One region of the Rhizobium sp. 10N414 genome, then DNA from elsewhere that is predicted to be linked to it. Evidence: predicted binding sites of a transcription regulator. Region 1 holds the regulator's gene; each other region holds the start of a gene.

Region 1 (4,846 bases):
TTCAGCGTCGCTGGTTGGTGGTCTGGTACTGACCCTGATGACCTTGCCCACGATCATCATCGCGACCCGCGCAGCGCTTCGCGCCGTCCCGCCATCGATCCGCTCGGCCGCGCTCGGCCTCGGCGCCTCCAAGATGCAGATGGTCTTCCACCACGTCCTGCCGCTTGCGATGCCCGGCATCCTGACCGGCACGATTATCGGTCTGGCGCACGCGCTCGGGGAGACGGCGCCGCTGCTTTTGATCGGCATGGTCGCTTTCGTCGCGAATGCTCCGGCGACGCCCATGGAGCCTTCGACGGCCCTGCCGGTGCAGGTCTACATGTGGGCCAATGAAGCCGAGCGCGCCTTCGTCGAGCGGACCTCCGGCGCCATTATCGTCCTGCTCCTATTCCTGATCCTCATGAACCTCGGAGCCATCCTCTTGCGTCGTCGCTTTGAGCGCCGCTGGTAAACGGAGTAAACATTATGAACATGTTGACGGAAGCAGCAGTTGAGAAAGCGGTTGATCAGAAGATGAACACCATTCCCTACAAGATGATCGGCCAGGACGTCTCCGTTTACTACGGCGAGAAGCGCGCGCTGTTCGACGTGAAGCTGAACATCCGTGAAAACACGGTGACCGCCCTGATTGGCCCATCCGGTTGCGGCAAGTCCACCTTCCTGCGCAGCCTGAACCGCATGAACGACACGATCGACGGTTGCCGCGTCACTGGCAAGATCACGCTCGATGGCGAAGATATCTACGATCCGGATATCGACGTTGTGGAGCTTCGCGCGCGTGTAGGCATGGTGTTCCAGAAGCCCAACCCGTTCCCGAAGACGATCTACGAAAACGTCGCCTACGGTCCGCGTATCCATGGGCTCGCCAAGTCGAAGGCCGACATGGACCAGATCGTCGAACACAGCCTGCAGCGCGCCGGCCTCTGGAATGAGGTGAAGGATCGCGTTCACGAAGCTGGCACCGGTCTTTCCGGTGGTCAGCAGCAGCGCCTCTGCATCGCCCGCGCCGTCGCCGTCAGCCCCGAAGTCATCCTGATGGACGAGCCATGCTCGGCACTCGATCCGATTGCAACGGCCAAGGTCGAGGAGCTCATCCACGAGCTCCGCGAGAACTACACGATTGTCATCGTGACGCACTCGATGCAGCAGGCCGCCCGTGTTTCGCAGCGCACAGCCATGTTCCACCTTGGCAACCTCGTCGAGGAGAATGACACCGACAAGATGTTCACCAACCCGGACGATCCGCGCACCCAGGACTACATCATGGGCCGCTTCGGTTGATCGGCCGTCTCGGTAGCACTTACGATATTCAAGGATGAGCCCTATGGCATCGACACATATCTTTTCTGCCTACGACGATGATTTGAAGTTCCTGTCCCGCCGTATCTCGGAAATGGGCGGCTTGGCCGAGCAGATGGTCTCGGATGCCGTACGCGCGCTCGTAAACGGCGATACGGCTCTTGCCCAGAAGGTCATCTCGGACGATGTGATCCTCGACCACGCGGAGCGCGAGATCGGCGACAAGGCGATCGTCACGATCGCCCGCCGCCAGCCCATGGCGGCCGATCTTCGCGAGATCATGGGCTCCATCCGCATCGCGGCAGACCTGGAGCGCGTCGGCGACCTGGGCAAGAACACTGCCAAGCGCGTCATTGCCGTACAGAGCGCCGGCGTGCCGCGCAAGCTCGCCCGCGGCCTCGAGCACCTGTCCGAGCTCGCCCTCGTCCAACTCAAGGAAGTCCTCGACGTCTACACGAGCCGTGCTGCCGACAAAGCAAAATCGGTCCGTGAGCGCGACGAGGAAATCGACGCGATGTACACCTCGCTGTTCCGTGAAATGCTCACCTACATGATGGAAGATCCGCGCAACATCACCAGCTGCACGCATCTTCTGTTCTGCGCCAAGAACATCGAGCGCATCGGCGACCACGCCACCAACATTGCCGAAACGATCTACTACATGGCCACCGGTGCCCAGCCGGAAGGCGAACGTCCGAAGGACGATACCGCCAACACCGTCGGCGCAGTCACTGAATAGTCATTCCGCGACCGCGCCCCCAGGAGACCGAAACGAATGATCCCTAAAGTAGCTGTCGTTGAAGACGAAGAAGCGCTGAGCGTGCTTCTCCGCTATAACCTTGAGGCCGAAGGCTTTGAGGTCGATACCATCCTGCGCGGCGACGAGGCCGAGATCCGGCTTCAGGAACGCACGCCGGACCTTCTCATCCTCGATTGGATGTTGCCGGGCGTGTCTGGCATCGAGCTCTGCCGCCGCCTGCGCATGCGGCCGGAAACCGAGCGCCTGCCGATCATCATGCTGACCGCCCGTGGCGAGGAAAGCGAACGGGTTCGCGGCCTCTCGACCGGTGCTGACGATTACGTCGTCAAGCCGTTCTCGACGCCGGAGCTTGTCGCTCGCGTCAAGGCGATGCTGCGTCGTGCCAAGCCCGAGGTGCTCTCGACGCTGCTGAAGTGCGGCGATATCGAGCTGGATCGCGAGACGCACCGCGTTCACCGCAAGAGCCGCGAAGTCCGCCTCGGCCCGACCGAATTCCGCCTTCTCGAGTTCTTGATGGCATCGCCCGGCCGCGTCTTCTCGCGCTCGCAGTTGCTCGACGGCGTCTGGGGTCACGACATCTATGTCGACGAGCGTACTGTTGACGTCCATGTCGGCCGCCTGCGCAAGGCTTTGAACTTGCCCAACATGCAGGACGTCATCCGCACCGTGCGCGGTGCCGGCTATTCGATGGAAGCCTGATCCTTTCAGGCGAGAGCCTGAGAGGTCTTTCCCTTACAACGAAAAACGGGCCCGCGAGGGCCCGTTTTCTTTATTCCTTATCCGGCTTCCGGGTCAGGCGACCCGGTTAGCGGCCTTGCGGCGCTCGTTGACCGGCTGGTAGGCCATGCGCTGATGATACGTGCAATACGGGGAAGAGTCCGGGGACTCGCAACCGCAGAAGTGGAAGTCGTCATTGAGCGGATCGCCGACCGGCCACTTGCAGGTGCGCTCGGTGAGCTCGGTGAGGCCAAGGCGGCGAGAAATCGGAACGATTACATTTGCGGCCGGACGGAAGCGGACTTCCTCCACCGTATCGATTTCGATCTCTTCCTTGAGCATCGTCGCGCCCTGTTGGCGGGTAACGGTGCGTGTGGTGATCCGCGAGGCGTAGTTCGTGGCGCGGGGCGCCGAAGTCGTGCGCTTGGGGGTTCTGACGGTGGTCGTCGAACCGCCGGCCTTGGCACGGCCGGGCAGACTCAAACGATGGACTTTACCAATGACGGCGTTACGACTTACACCGCCAAGTTGTGCTGCGATCTGGCTGGCGCTCAGGCCTTCGGACCACAGCTTCTTCAGTTTTTCAACGCGCTCGTCTGTCCAGTTCATGCCCCTGTCTCCGCCTTATTAGCGTTGGTGTAGGCAGAATCCTTCACCGTTGCCACGGACGTATCCGAGGCAAGAAACGCTTACTCAAATTTTGGTGACTAGTTCCGCCGCATGCAGCCTAGTAATTGAGTTTTAACCTAGTGTGAGGCCGACTCCGTGACAAGAGTCGGTTGAATCTCGGGGAATCGATTTTCAAGTTTTCCCCAACTTGCTGGGCGTGAGAGTCATTTATGCAACATAGTTGTTGATAGGTCGAGCGCCTCGGGATGGCTGCTTGACGCATGCAGCGAAACCTCAGTTTTGTTGACATTGCAGTGCGAAAAGTAAATAGTGCTGCTCGCCGCCGAAAGGCGGCATTTTTAATTTTCCGGACCTGCTTTCCTTAGCCGGAGTCCGGCTGCTGATGATTGCTGATAGGAGATCGCGCCATGGCTGAAGCCGCGCTTTACGACACCTACTCTCGTGCCCCGCTGCGGTTCGAGCGAGGAGAAGGCGTGTGGCTGATCAGCGAAACGGGCGAGCGATATCTTGATTTCGGCGCGGGCGTTGCCGTCACCTCCGTTGGCCACAGCCATCCGCATGTGGTTGGCGCGCTGAAGGAGCAGGCCGACAAGGTCTGGCATCTGTCCAACATCTATGAGATCCCGGGTCAGGAAACACTGGCAAAGCGGCTGACCGATGCGACCTTCGCCGATAAGGTGTTCTTCACGAACTCCGGCGCGGAAGCCTTGGAATGCGCGATCAAGACCGCGCGCCGCTATCAGTTTTCCAAGGGCCATCCCGAGCGGTTCCATATTATCACCTTTGAAGGCGCCTTCCATGGCCGTACGCTGGCGACGATTGCCGCCGGTGGCCAGGAGAAATACCTCGAAGGCTTCGGTCCCAAGGCGCCTGGCTTCGATCAGGTGCCGTTCGGTGATCTCGATGCAGTCCGCAGCGCCATCACAAATGAAACGGCCGCGATCCTCATCGAACCTATTCAGGGGGAAGGCGGCGTCCGCCCGGCGACGAACGAGTTCCTGAAGGCACTTCGCGCGATCTGCGACGAGCATGGTCTGCTGCTGATTTTCGATGAAGTGCAGACCGGCATGGGCCGCACGGGCAAGCTCTTTGCGCATGAGTGGTCAGGCGCTACCCCCGATATCATGGCGGTTGCCAAGGGCATCGGCGGCGGCTTCCCGCTCGGAGCCTGCCTTGCCACGGCAGAGGCCGCTTCCGGCATGAAGGCCGGCACGCATGGCTCCACTTATGGCGGCAATCCGCTCGCCATGGCAGTTGGCAGTGCCGTGCTCGACGTGATCCTCGCGGAGGGCTTCCTGCAGCAGGTGCGTGACGTCTCGCTGGTATTCCGCCAAGGGCTGGCCTCGCTCAAGGATCGCTATCCTGATATCATCGAGGATATCAAGGGCGAGGGGCTGCTGCTCGGCGTCAAGGCCGCCGTGCCGTCCTCCGAACTGCTGC
Region 2 (4,846 bases), on a different contig from region 1:
TGGGGCTCGGTCCTGCTGATCTTGCGCTGGCGCTGCTCGGCATGCCGGTCGGCATCCTCACGACGCTGCCTGTCGCCGGACGTGTGGTGTCGCGCATCGGCGGCAAAACCACCGTCATCGCAGGATTTGTAGTTTTCTCGGTGATTGTCTGCCTTCCGGCCTTCTCCCGGACGCCGGTTGAATTGTTCATCGCGCTTGCCCTCCTTGGCGTTGCCATGTCGACGCTGGAGCTTGGGTTGAATGTCGAAGCCGATCGTGCTGAGAAGGATACCGGCTCTGTAATTATGAACCGGTGCCATGGCTTCTGGAGCCTAGGCATCATGGCCGGCAGCCTGCTTGGTTCGGGAATGGTGGCGATTGCCGTGCCGGCCGAATGGGCGATCATGGCGGCAGCCTTCGTCGTTTTGCCGTTTGCCATAGTGGCAAGTCTCCGCCTGCCGCCCGATCGCGAAGCTGGCGCGGCTCCGCCGCATATGCCGTTCAAGCTGCCAAGCAGCGCGCTTCTCGGCATCTGCGCCTTCGTCTTCGGGATTACGATGACCGAAGGAGCGATCGCCGACTGGTCTGCCGTCTATCTCAAGGACGTTTTCCAGACCGACGGCATGATGACCGGTATCGGATATACGATTTTCGCCATGATGGTGGCGGTGGGCCGTTTCAGCGGCGACCATCTGAAACAGCGCCTCGGGGCGATTTCACTGGCCCGGGGCTGCGGCGCGGCTTCGCTGGTGGGCATGCTCATGGTCGTCTTTGCCTGGCATAGCCTGGTGACGCTGGCGGGCTTTGCACTGGTTGGGATCGGTGTGTCGGTCGGCTTTCCGTTGGCTGTTACCGCGGCGGCAAGCCTCAGGGATCGACCGGCGGCCGCCAATGTCGCGATCCTATCCTTCATGGCACTGACCGGCTTTCTGATCGGACCGCCTCTGATCGGTTTTATCGCGGAGGTATCAGGGCTACGGGTCGGATTGGCGGTCTTGCTGGTACCTCTCGCGGTCAGCCTGGCCTTTACGCGAATGTTGAAGGCAAGTTTCTGACGTTTTTCTTCTGTGGGTTTGTGCGGGCGTGTTGCCAAAGACACGGCCAAACCTGCTAGGACGCCGTGTTTGATTGAAAGAGGAATGTGACATTGCAGGTTGGTATCGATATGGGATCGGCGTCGGGAGGCAATCCGGCCACGCTCGATATCGAAGAGCTTCTGGCTACCCGTCTTCTGGTGCAGGGCAATTCCGGCTCCGGCAAGTCGCATCTGCTCCGCCGTCTGCTGGAGCAATCAGCGCAGTGGGTGCAGCAGGTCATCATTGATCCCGAAGGTGATTTCGTCACACTGTCGGACAAGTTCGGCCACGTCGTCGTCGACGGCGAGCGCACCGAGGCCGAATTGGCCGGTATTGCCAATCGTATCCGCCAGCATCGCGTCTCCTGCGTTCTGACCCTCGAGGGTCTCGATATCGAGCAGCAGATGCGCGCCGCAGCCGCTTTCCTCAACGGCATGTTCGATGCCGACCGTGAATACTGGTATCCGGTTCTCGTCGTGGTCGACGAGGCGCAGATGTTTGCGCCTTCGGTCGGCGGCGACGTCTCGGAAGATGCCCGCAAGATGTCGCTTGGCGCCATGACGAACCTGATGTGCCGCGGCCGCAAGCGCGGTCTTGCCGGCGTGATCGCGACGCAGCGCCTGGCAAAGCTTGCCAAGAACGTGGCCGCGGAAGCCTCGAACTTTCTGATGGGGCGCACCTTCCTCGACATCGACATGGCGCGTGCTGCCGATCTGCTCGGGATGGATCGCAGGCAGGCGGAAATGTTCCGCGACCTGAAGCGTGGCAATTTCGTTGCGCTTGGGCCGGCCTTGTCCCGCCGCCCGCTGCCGATCCAGATCGGTAATGTCGAGACCTCGGCGCGTTCGTCGAGCCCCAAGCTCATGCCGCTGCCGGACGCACCGCAGGACGTCGAAGACCTGATCTTCACCCCGGATCCGGAAGAATTTCAGCGGCCGATCGTTCGGCGCGCCGCGCCCGCACCACGGCCGACCACCGATATTCTCGCGGAGTTGTCGCGATCGGCTCCTGCTGCCTCGGCTCCGGTTTCGGAGACGCGTGCGCCTCAGCCCGAGCTGTCGGTCGAGGAACGGGAGGAGCGGCTGACGGCGGTGCTCAACGAAATACTGGACGATCCGAGCTCCGGATTCCGAACAGATTCCGTGCTTTACCAGGAGTTCCTGGTGCGACTTCGCATGCGCCGGGTTCCAGGTGCTCCGATGTCTTTGTCGGAGTTCCGACGCCGCGTGGCGATTTCGCGTTCCGGCGTAGGTGCGGCGACCGCAGAAACCGAGGCCTGGGGAATGGCGTTGTCGCTCTCTTCTGGCGTCACCGACGATCTTCAGGGTGTTTTCCTGATGTTGGCAAAAGCGGCAATTTGTGGCGAACCATGCCCCTCGGATGCACGGATTGCGCGCGCTTACGGCACCCACTCGGCCCGGCGTGCGAGACGTCTACTTGGCTATTTCGAGGAGCAGGGGACTGTGGTTGTGCACACGGACTTCTCGGGCAAGCGCATCGTCGCTTTCCCCGACATGAGTTGCCAGACCGCTCCCGGCGATGCCAATGCGCCTGATGTGGATGAGGTGCGCTCCGCAGCAGAATGACGGCCGAATTGACGGCAAATAGCGCGCGGACAATGTGCCCGGTTTATACTCGATCTCTAATGTCACACGAAGAAGTTGCTTTTGTCACAAGAGCTTCATTCGGTTGGTGGATAAGGCGCGCGACCCGTGCGGTCGATGCGGATTATCAAAAGGAGATCTCGGTCATGAGAAACAACGTTCGTCACCAGCTGCTGCGCCTTGTCGTCGGCGGCCTGCTTGCAACCGTTGCCCTTCAGCCTGGCTATGCCGATGATGCGGCGAACAAGCTTCTGGAACGTGCGGCAAGCGCGGATCTCAGCGCTCCCGGTGGCGCACGCCGCCTTTCCGGCGACATCACCGAGGCTTATCGCGCCGCGCTCATCGATACCCGCCCGAAGAACGTCATCCTCCTGATCGGCGACGGCATGGGCGACTCCGAGATCACCATCGCACGCAACTATGCGGTCGGCGCGGGCCAGTATTTCAAGGGCATCGATGCGCTTCCGGTCACCGGGCAATACACGCATTATTCGCTCGACAAGAAGACGGGCAAGCCGACCTATGTGACCGACTCTGCTGCCTCGGGCACCGCTTGGGCGACGGGCGTGAAGTCCTACAACGGCGCGATCGGCATCGACATTCATGAGAAGAGCCACGAAACGCTGATCGAAAAGGCAAAGGCTGCCGGTCTTGGCACAGGCAATGTCTCGACAGCCGAACTGCAGGATGCAACGCCAGCCGTGCAGATCGCGCACGTGACCCAGCGTAAGTGCTACAGTCCGGCATCCACCACAGAGAAGTGCCCGACGAACGCGCTTGAAAACGGCGGCAAAGGTTCGATCAGCGAGCAGTTGCTGAATACGCGCCCCGACGTGACACTCGGCGGGGGCGCAAAGAGCTTCGGCGAGACCGCCAAGGCCGGCGAATGGAAGGACAAGACGCTTCGCCAGCAGGCGGAGGAACGAGGCTACAAGATCGTCTCGAACCTTGACGAGCTCCAGGCCGTCAAGCAGGCGAACGACAGTGCGCCGGTACTCGGCCTGTTTGCCGAGGGCAATATGCCGGTTCGCTGGGAAGGCCCGAAGGCCAGCCATTACGGCAATGTCGAGAAGGAGCCGGTCGTCTGCAAGCCCAACGAGAAGCGCACGTCGGCAACCCCGACGTTGGCACAGATGACGGCCAAGGCGATCGAACTGCTCAGGACGAACGAGAAGGGCTTCTTCCTGCAGATCGAGGGAGCGTCGATCGACAAGCAGGATCATGCCGCCAACCCGTGCGGCCAGATCGGCGAAACGGTTGATCTCGATGAAGCCGTTCAGGAAGCGTTGAAGTTTGCGCAAGAAGCCGGCGACACGCTCGTCATCATCACCGCCGATCATGCGCACGCGAGCCAGATCATCGATGCCGACGCCAAGGCTCCGGGCTTGACGGAAGCGTTGATGACGAAGGACGGCGCCGTGATGGCCGTGAGCTACGGCAACTCCGACGATGCGGATGACCAGGGCCATACCGGCTCGCAGCTTCGCATTGCTGCTTACGGGCCGCGCGCTGCCAATGTCACTGGCCTGACGGACCAGACGGATCTGTTCTATACGATCAGCGACGCGCTCGGCCTGAAGACCGAGACGGCCAGCGCCAAGTAGGCCGCGTCGGCGAATGCCACGGGCGAAAACGTGGAATTGTGATTGACATTCCAGCGACTTCGCCCTAAAGACCGCCCCAGCACCGGGCAGAGATGTCCGGTGTTTCATTTGACATGTCCCGTGGATTTGTCCTGTTCGCGTAATGGGATGATCCTGTCGGATCCTCGAAAGAAGATCAAAGGAGGGCGTGTTTCCTTCACGCGGTTTGGCAACAGACCGTTCTAACTTTCTGAAAGGAAATACGATGAGCAAGCGCGAATCGTCCAAGTACAAGATTGACCGCCGTATGGGCGAAAACATCTGGGGCCGTCCTAAGTCCCCGGTGAACCGCCGCGAATACGGCCCGGGCCAGCACGGTCAGCGCCGCAAGGGCAAGCTTTCTGACTTCGGTGTGCAGCTGCGCGCCAAGCAGAAGCTCAAGGGTTACTACGGTGACCTGCGCGAGAAGCAGTTCCGCGCGATCTTCGCTGAAGCCGACCGCCGCAAGGGCGATACCTCGGAAAACCTGATCGGTCTTCTGGAGTCTCGTCTTGACGCGATCGTTTATCGCGCCAAGTTCGTTCCGACCGTTTTCGCTGCTCGC
Region 3 (4,846 bases), on a different contig from region 1:
ATGCGCCAGCAACTGACCGGGCGCATGTCCGCCGGCGCGCCGAATTTTTTCTTCGTGGACATTCAGGGGTCGGAACTCGAGACATTTCGCAGCGTCGTCAAAGCCGGTTCGCCGGATGGCAAACTGGTCGAAGTGCCGATGCTGCGCGGCCGGATCCTCGCCTTTAACGGCGAGGACGTTACCAAGCGCAAGGTTCCGCCCGGCGGCCAGTGGGTGCTGCGTGGCGACCGCGGCATCACTTATTCGGAAGCGCTGCCGGAAAATGCATCGCTGACCGAGGGATCATGGTGGCCGAAGGACTATAGCGGCGAACCGCTCGTCTCCTTCTCTGCCGAGGAGGCAAATGAACTCGGCCTGAAGATCGGTGACACCGTCACCGTCAACGTGCTCGGCCGCAACATCACCGCGAGGATTGCGAGCCTGCGCAAGGTCGAGTGGGAGTCGCTTTCCATCAACTTCGTGATGATCTTCTCGCCGAATACATTTCGCGGCGCCCCGCACGCCTGGCTCGCGACGCTCACCGACCCGACGGCGACCTCTGGCCAGGAGGCCGCGATCTTGAAGTCCGTTACAAACACGTATCCGACCATCACAAGCGTGCGGGTCAAGGACGCGATCGACATCGTCAACACGCTGGTGGCGCAGTTGGCGACTGCGATCCGCGCCGCTGCCTCCGTTGCGCTGATCGCCTCGGTCCTGGTTCTGGCCGGCGCGCTGGCCGCCGGTAACCGCGCCCGTACCCATGACGCGGTCGTCCTCAAGACACTCGGCGCGACGAGGCGAATGCTGATCCGTGCCTTCTGCTACGAATATTTGATCCTTGGGGCGGCGACCGCAGTCTTCGCCCTTTTTGCCGGCGGCGTTGCGGCCTGGTTCATCACCGCCCGGATCATGCGCATCCCCTCGCACTTCCTGCCCGATGTTGCCGGCCTGACACTTGTGACGGCTCTGGTTCTGACCGTTGGTATCGGACTCATCGGCACCTGGCGCATCCTCGGCCAGAAAGCGGCACCCGTTTTGCGCGAACTCTGATTGATCAAACGGAGAAATTTCCTTCACCTTACGGCGATTTAACCCGATCGCGGGTTGCAAGGGCCTTGTTTGCGAAAGCCGAAAGGCTCATATTGTGTGCAGGCATGCTGGGCTCCGCAGCGGCGCCCGGGTCGTTGACCCGCCACCGTGTCCACACCGGAGCTTATAAGAGGAAACTATGGCTGACCTTCGTAATTACCAAGGCCGCGTACAGACTGGCGAGATGATCGACCAGGGCCTGCGCAGCTATATGCTCAAGGTCTACAACCTGATGGCGCTGGGTTTGGCGATCACGGGTGTAGCCGCCTATCTGGGCTTCAATTTCGCCGTCCAGGACGGCCAGCTGACGCAGTTTGGCGTATTGCTTTTCCAGTCGCCGCTCCGTTGGGTGATCATCCTTGCACCGCTGGCTGCCGTGTTCTTCCTGAGCTTCAGGATTAACCGGATGAGCGTTGCCGCCGCGCAGACGACCTTCTGGGTCTACGCCGCGCTGGTGGGCCTGTCGCTTTCGTCGATCTTCCTGGTCTACACGCAGTCGAGCATCACGCAGACGTTCTTCGTGACGGCCGCCTCCTTTGGTGCGCTGTCGCTTTACGGCTACACGACCAAGCGTGATCTCTCCGCGATGGGCTCGTTCCTGATCATGGGTCTCTTCGGCCTGATCATCGCGTCGATCGTGAACATCTTCCTGGCATCGTCTGCCCTGCAGTTCGCGGTCTCCGTGATCGGCGTGCTGATCTTCGCAGGCCTTACCGCCTACGACACGCAGCGCATCAAGGAAATGTACTACGCAGCAGACGGCGCGGATGTTGCCGGCCGCAAGGCAATCATGGGCGCACTGACCCTGTATCTGGACTTCATCAACCTCTTCATGTTCCTCCTGCAGTTCATGGGCGACCGCAAATAAGGAACAGGAACGTTATCGAAAAAGGCGGCTTCGGCCGCCTTTTTTGTTGCTCGATCATGCCGAGGATGATTTCTGGAAGAGTCCATCGTCATATCTGCCGGCCGACCGAATGCCCATCTTCCTCCGCGACGCTTCCTCATCCGATCTCCCTGCCATCACGGCCATCTATCGCGAATCCGTACTGAACGGTGTCGCAAGCTACGAGATCGTCCCACCGGACGAGAGCGAGATGGCGGCACGATTTTCCGCAATCACGGGCCAGAGCTACCCCTACATCGCCGCGATCGATGAGAATGGCGGGCTGCTTGGTTACGCCTACGCCTCGGCCTTCCGCACGCGGCCGGCCTATCGCTGGATGGTCGAGGATTCGATCTACCTGGCGCCGGAAGCGCGCGGCAAAGGAATTGGAAGGCTGCTGCTCGCCGAACTGATCCAACGCTGCACCGATCTCGGCTTTCGCCAGATGGTGGCCGTGATCGGCGGCGCGCATCCGGCATCCATTGCCCTGCATCAGACATTGGGCTTTGCAGAAACCGGCCGACTCAAGGCAACAGGCTACAAGCACGGTCGCTGGCTCGACACGATGATCATGCAGCGTGCCCTGGGTGATGGGGCGGCGACCGACCCCGATGCCTCGACCTATCCAGGCACGCTGTTCAAGGCCTGAGCTCGAGCTACTTCTCGACCAGCTTCAACGCCTTGTTGAAGACCTTCAGAACCTGGGGGAGTTCGTGCCCACGCTTCAGGATAACGCCGTGCGTATTGATAACGGAATAAGCACCCTGCTTGGCAGTGAGCTTCGGATTCTTCTCGATGCGAAAGAGTGGCATTTCACCTGATCGCTTGAAAACGGAGAAGACGGCACGATCCTTCAGATGATCGATCGCATAGTCCCGCCACTCGCCCTCGCCGACCATGCGGCCATAAATCCATAAAATCGCGTCGAGCTCGCGTCGGTGGAATGTGACCGGCGCTGGATCCTTGCTCTGCTTGTATTCCTTGAGATCTACGACGACTGAGGAACTGTTGTCGGCTGACCGGCTCTCGCCGCGCCGCAAATCCGGCTGATCTGTCATCAGTCTCCCTGTGCCTCCGCTTGTGACGGGTACATGACAGTTTGCCTTAGCGTTTACAAATTGCAAGCGGGCGATCAGTCACATTAATCATAGTCTGTGCAATCTCCCGAGCGCCGCAATTCAGTCAAAACAGCGCCTCATTTGGAGGAGAAATTCCCTCACGACTGCGCCGCGGGGCCGTTCGGACCCGCGTCGCACCTGATTTGCGCATGATCTTTTTGCCGGATTTGGTCTGCTGAAAAGGTTTTGTGCGAGTTTGGCGCCAGCGCGCCAAAGGGCCCGGCTGACCGTATCGACCTTAACCCCAGCCCCGAATACGATCAGCCGGGCCGCCCCGTTTTCCATCCGCAAGGCAGATGAAACGGTCAGATATTCTTCCCAGCCATGACGACCGTCGCTCCGAGAATCGCCGATGGATTGCCGTCGGCGGTGGAGGATTGAAGTAGAATCGCGCAGCCCTCAAGATCCGGCTTCTGCATCACGCTGGCCGGCAGCGTCAAGCTCGTTTCCTTGCCCTCCCACATGCCGACGGTTTCGACATCGGCAACGCTGTTCAGATAAGCAATCTTCTGACCGCTGTTTTCGCCCTTCTCGACCTCGATGGTCTTCTCCCGGTTGAAATAGACCATGACGACATTGGCTTTGCCCTGGCCCGCGCCAATCTTGATCTCGAGTTGGTCGTCGCGCATCTGTGCGGTGACCGGCACCGACAATCCCTTGCCTTCGGCTGCATAGCTATCGATCTTCTTATTGATCGCGCCCAGATCGGCCCCTGCCACATGGTCACGACCATTGACGATAACCTGCGGCGTATAGACATTGGCGCGGCCCATGGTCTGCGCGTAGCCATACTGGCGCTCGGTGTTTTCCTTCGAACTCAGCGTATCGGCCCAGCCCATGTAGTTCCAGTAGTCGACGTGATAAGCGAGGGCGATAACGCCGCCAGCCTCGACAATCTTGCGGAAAGCCGCATCGGCTGGAGGACAAGAAGAACATCCCTGCGAGGTGAAGAGTTCGACCACGCCTTTTGGCGCGTCCTGGGCAAACAGTGGGCCGGCAAGCGCCACACCTGCAACCAGAGAAATCAGAAACCGCGGGGACATTCACTGCACCTTTTCTTCAGCAACCACCGCCACCCTTCGCCGCAGGTTCCGATGTCTGAACGTAGAGATAATGGTTCTCGATCTAAACGGAAAGTCACGAAGGGGTGAGACCAAGCTTCGGAGAAGCCAAGCTGAAACACATCAGCGTGACTGGCCATCTAATACCTCGTGCTCAAACAAAAAGACCGCCGGAAATCTCTTTCCGGCGGTCATTGTCATGCAAGTCTGTTAACAATCAGGCAGCGAGATCGCGCAGAACCGTCTGCAGGATGCCACCGTTGTTGAGGTAGACCACTTCGTCGAGCGTATCGACGCGCGACAGCAGCGGAACTTCCTTCACGGTGCCGTCCCCGTAGGTGATCTTTGCAATCTTCTTTTCGCGCGGCTTGATGTTCTCGAGACCTTCGATGGTGACCATCTCGTCACCCTTCAGGCCGAGGCTCTGCCACGTCGTGCCCTCTTCGAAGACGAAGGGGATGACGCCCATGCCGACGAGGTTCGAGCGGTGGATACGCTCGAAGGACTGTGCGATGACCGCCTTGACGCCGAGCAGGTTGGTGCCCTTCGCGGCCCAGTCGCGGGACGAGCCGTTGCCGTATTCGACACCGGCGAAGATGACGAGCGGAACGCCCTCGGTCTTGTACTGCATAGCCGCGTCGTAGATCGATTCCTCTTCCTTCGACGGGTAATGGATGGTGTAGCCACCTTCCTTGCCGTTCGGGCCGAGC

The links. Region 1 encodes PhoB, which activates phosphate uptake and scavenging genes when phosphate is short. Its sites were predicted from a motif close to TGTCATNNANCTGTCAT; they were not measured.
Region 2: phoA (alkaline phosphatase) is a predicted target of PhoB. The motif match lies at 2,724-2,740, and genes of this name have one in related genera.
Region 3: AC1DE4_RS11795 (DUF2794 domain-containing protein) is a predicted target of PhoB. The motif match lies at 3,038-3,054, and genes of this name have one in related genera.

What each region holds. Positions count from the first base shown of each region.
Region 1 covers NZ_JBFTIN010000001.1:141,262-146,107, reverse strand. The annotation lists gene pstA (phosphate ABC transporter permease PstA) at 1-451, shown strand, start outside; gene pstB (phosphate ABC transporter ATP-binding protein PstB) at 466-1,281, shown strand; gene phoU (phosphate signaling complex protein PhoU) at 1,325-2,038, shown strand; gene phoB (phosphate regulon transcriptional regulator PhoB) at 2,075-2,758, shown strand; gene AC1DE4_RS00745 (GcrA family cell cycle regulator) at 2,852-3,385, opposite strand; gene AC1DE4_RS00740 (aspartate aminotransferase family protein) at 3,814-4,846, shown strand, end outside.
Region 2 covers NZ_JBFTIN010000003.1:50,089-54,934, forward strand. The annotation lists gene AC1DE4_RS05220 (MFS transporter) at 1-1,034, shown strand, start outside; gene AC1DE4_RS05225 (helicase HerA domain-containing protein) at 1,127-2,641, shown strand; gene phoA (alkaline phosphatase) at 2,806-4,263, shown strand; gene rpsD (30S ribosomal protein S4) at 4,508-4,846, shown strand, end outside.
Region 3 covers NZ_JBFTIN010000010.1:27,543-32,388, forward strand. The annotation lists gene AC1DE4_RS11780 (ABC transporter permease) at 1-1,032, shown strand, start outside; gene AC1DE4_RS11785 (Bax inhibitor-1/YccA family protein) at 1,211-1,939, shown strand; gene AC1DE4_RS11790 (GNAT family N-acetyltransferase) at 2,049-2,606, shown strand; gene AC1DE4_RS11795 (DUF2794 domain-containing protein) at 2,614-3,015, opposite strand; gene AC1DE4_RS11800 (DUF1223 domain-containing protein) at 3,381-4,118, opposite strand; gene acnA (aconitate hydratase AcnA) at 4,354-4,846, opposite strand, start outside.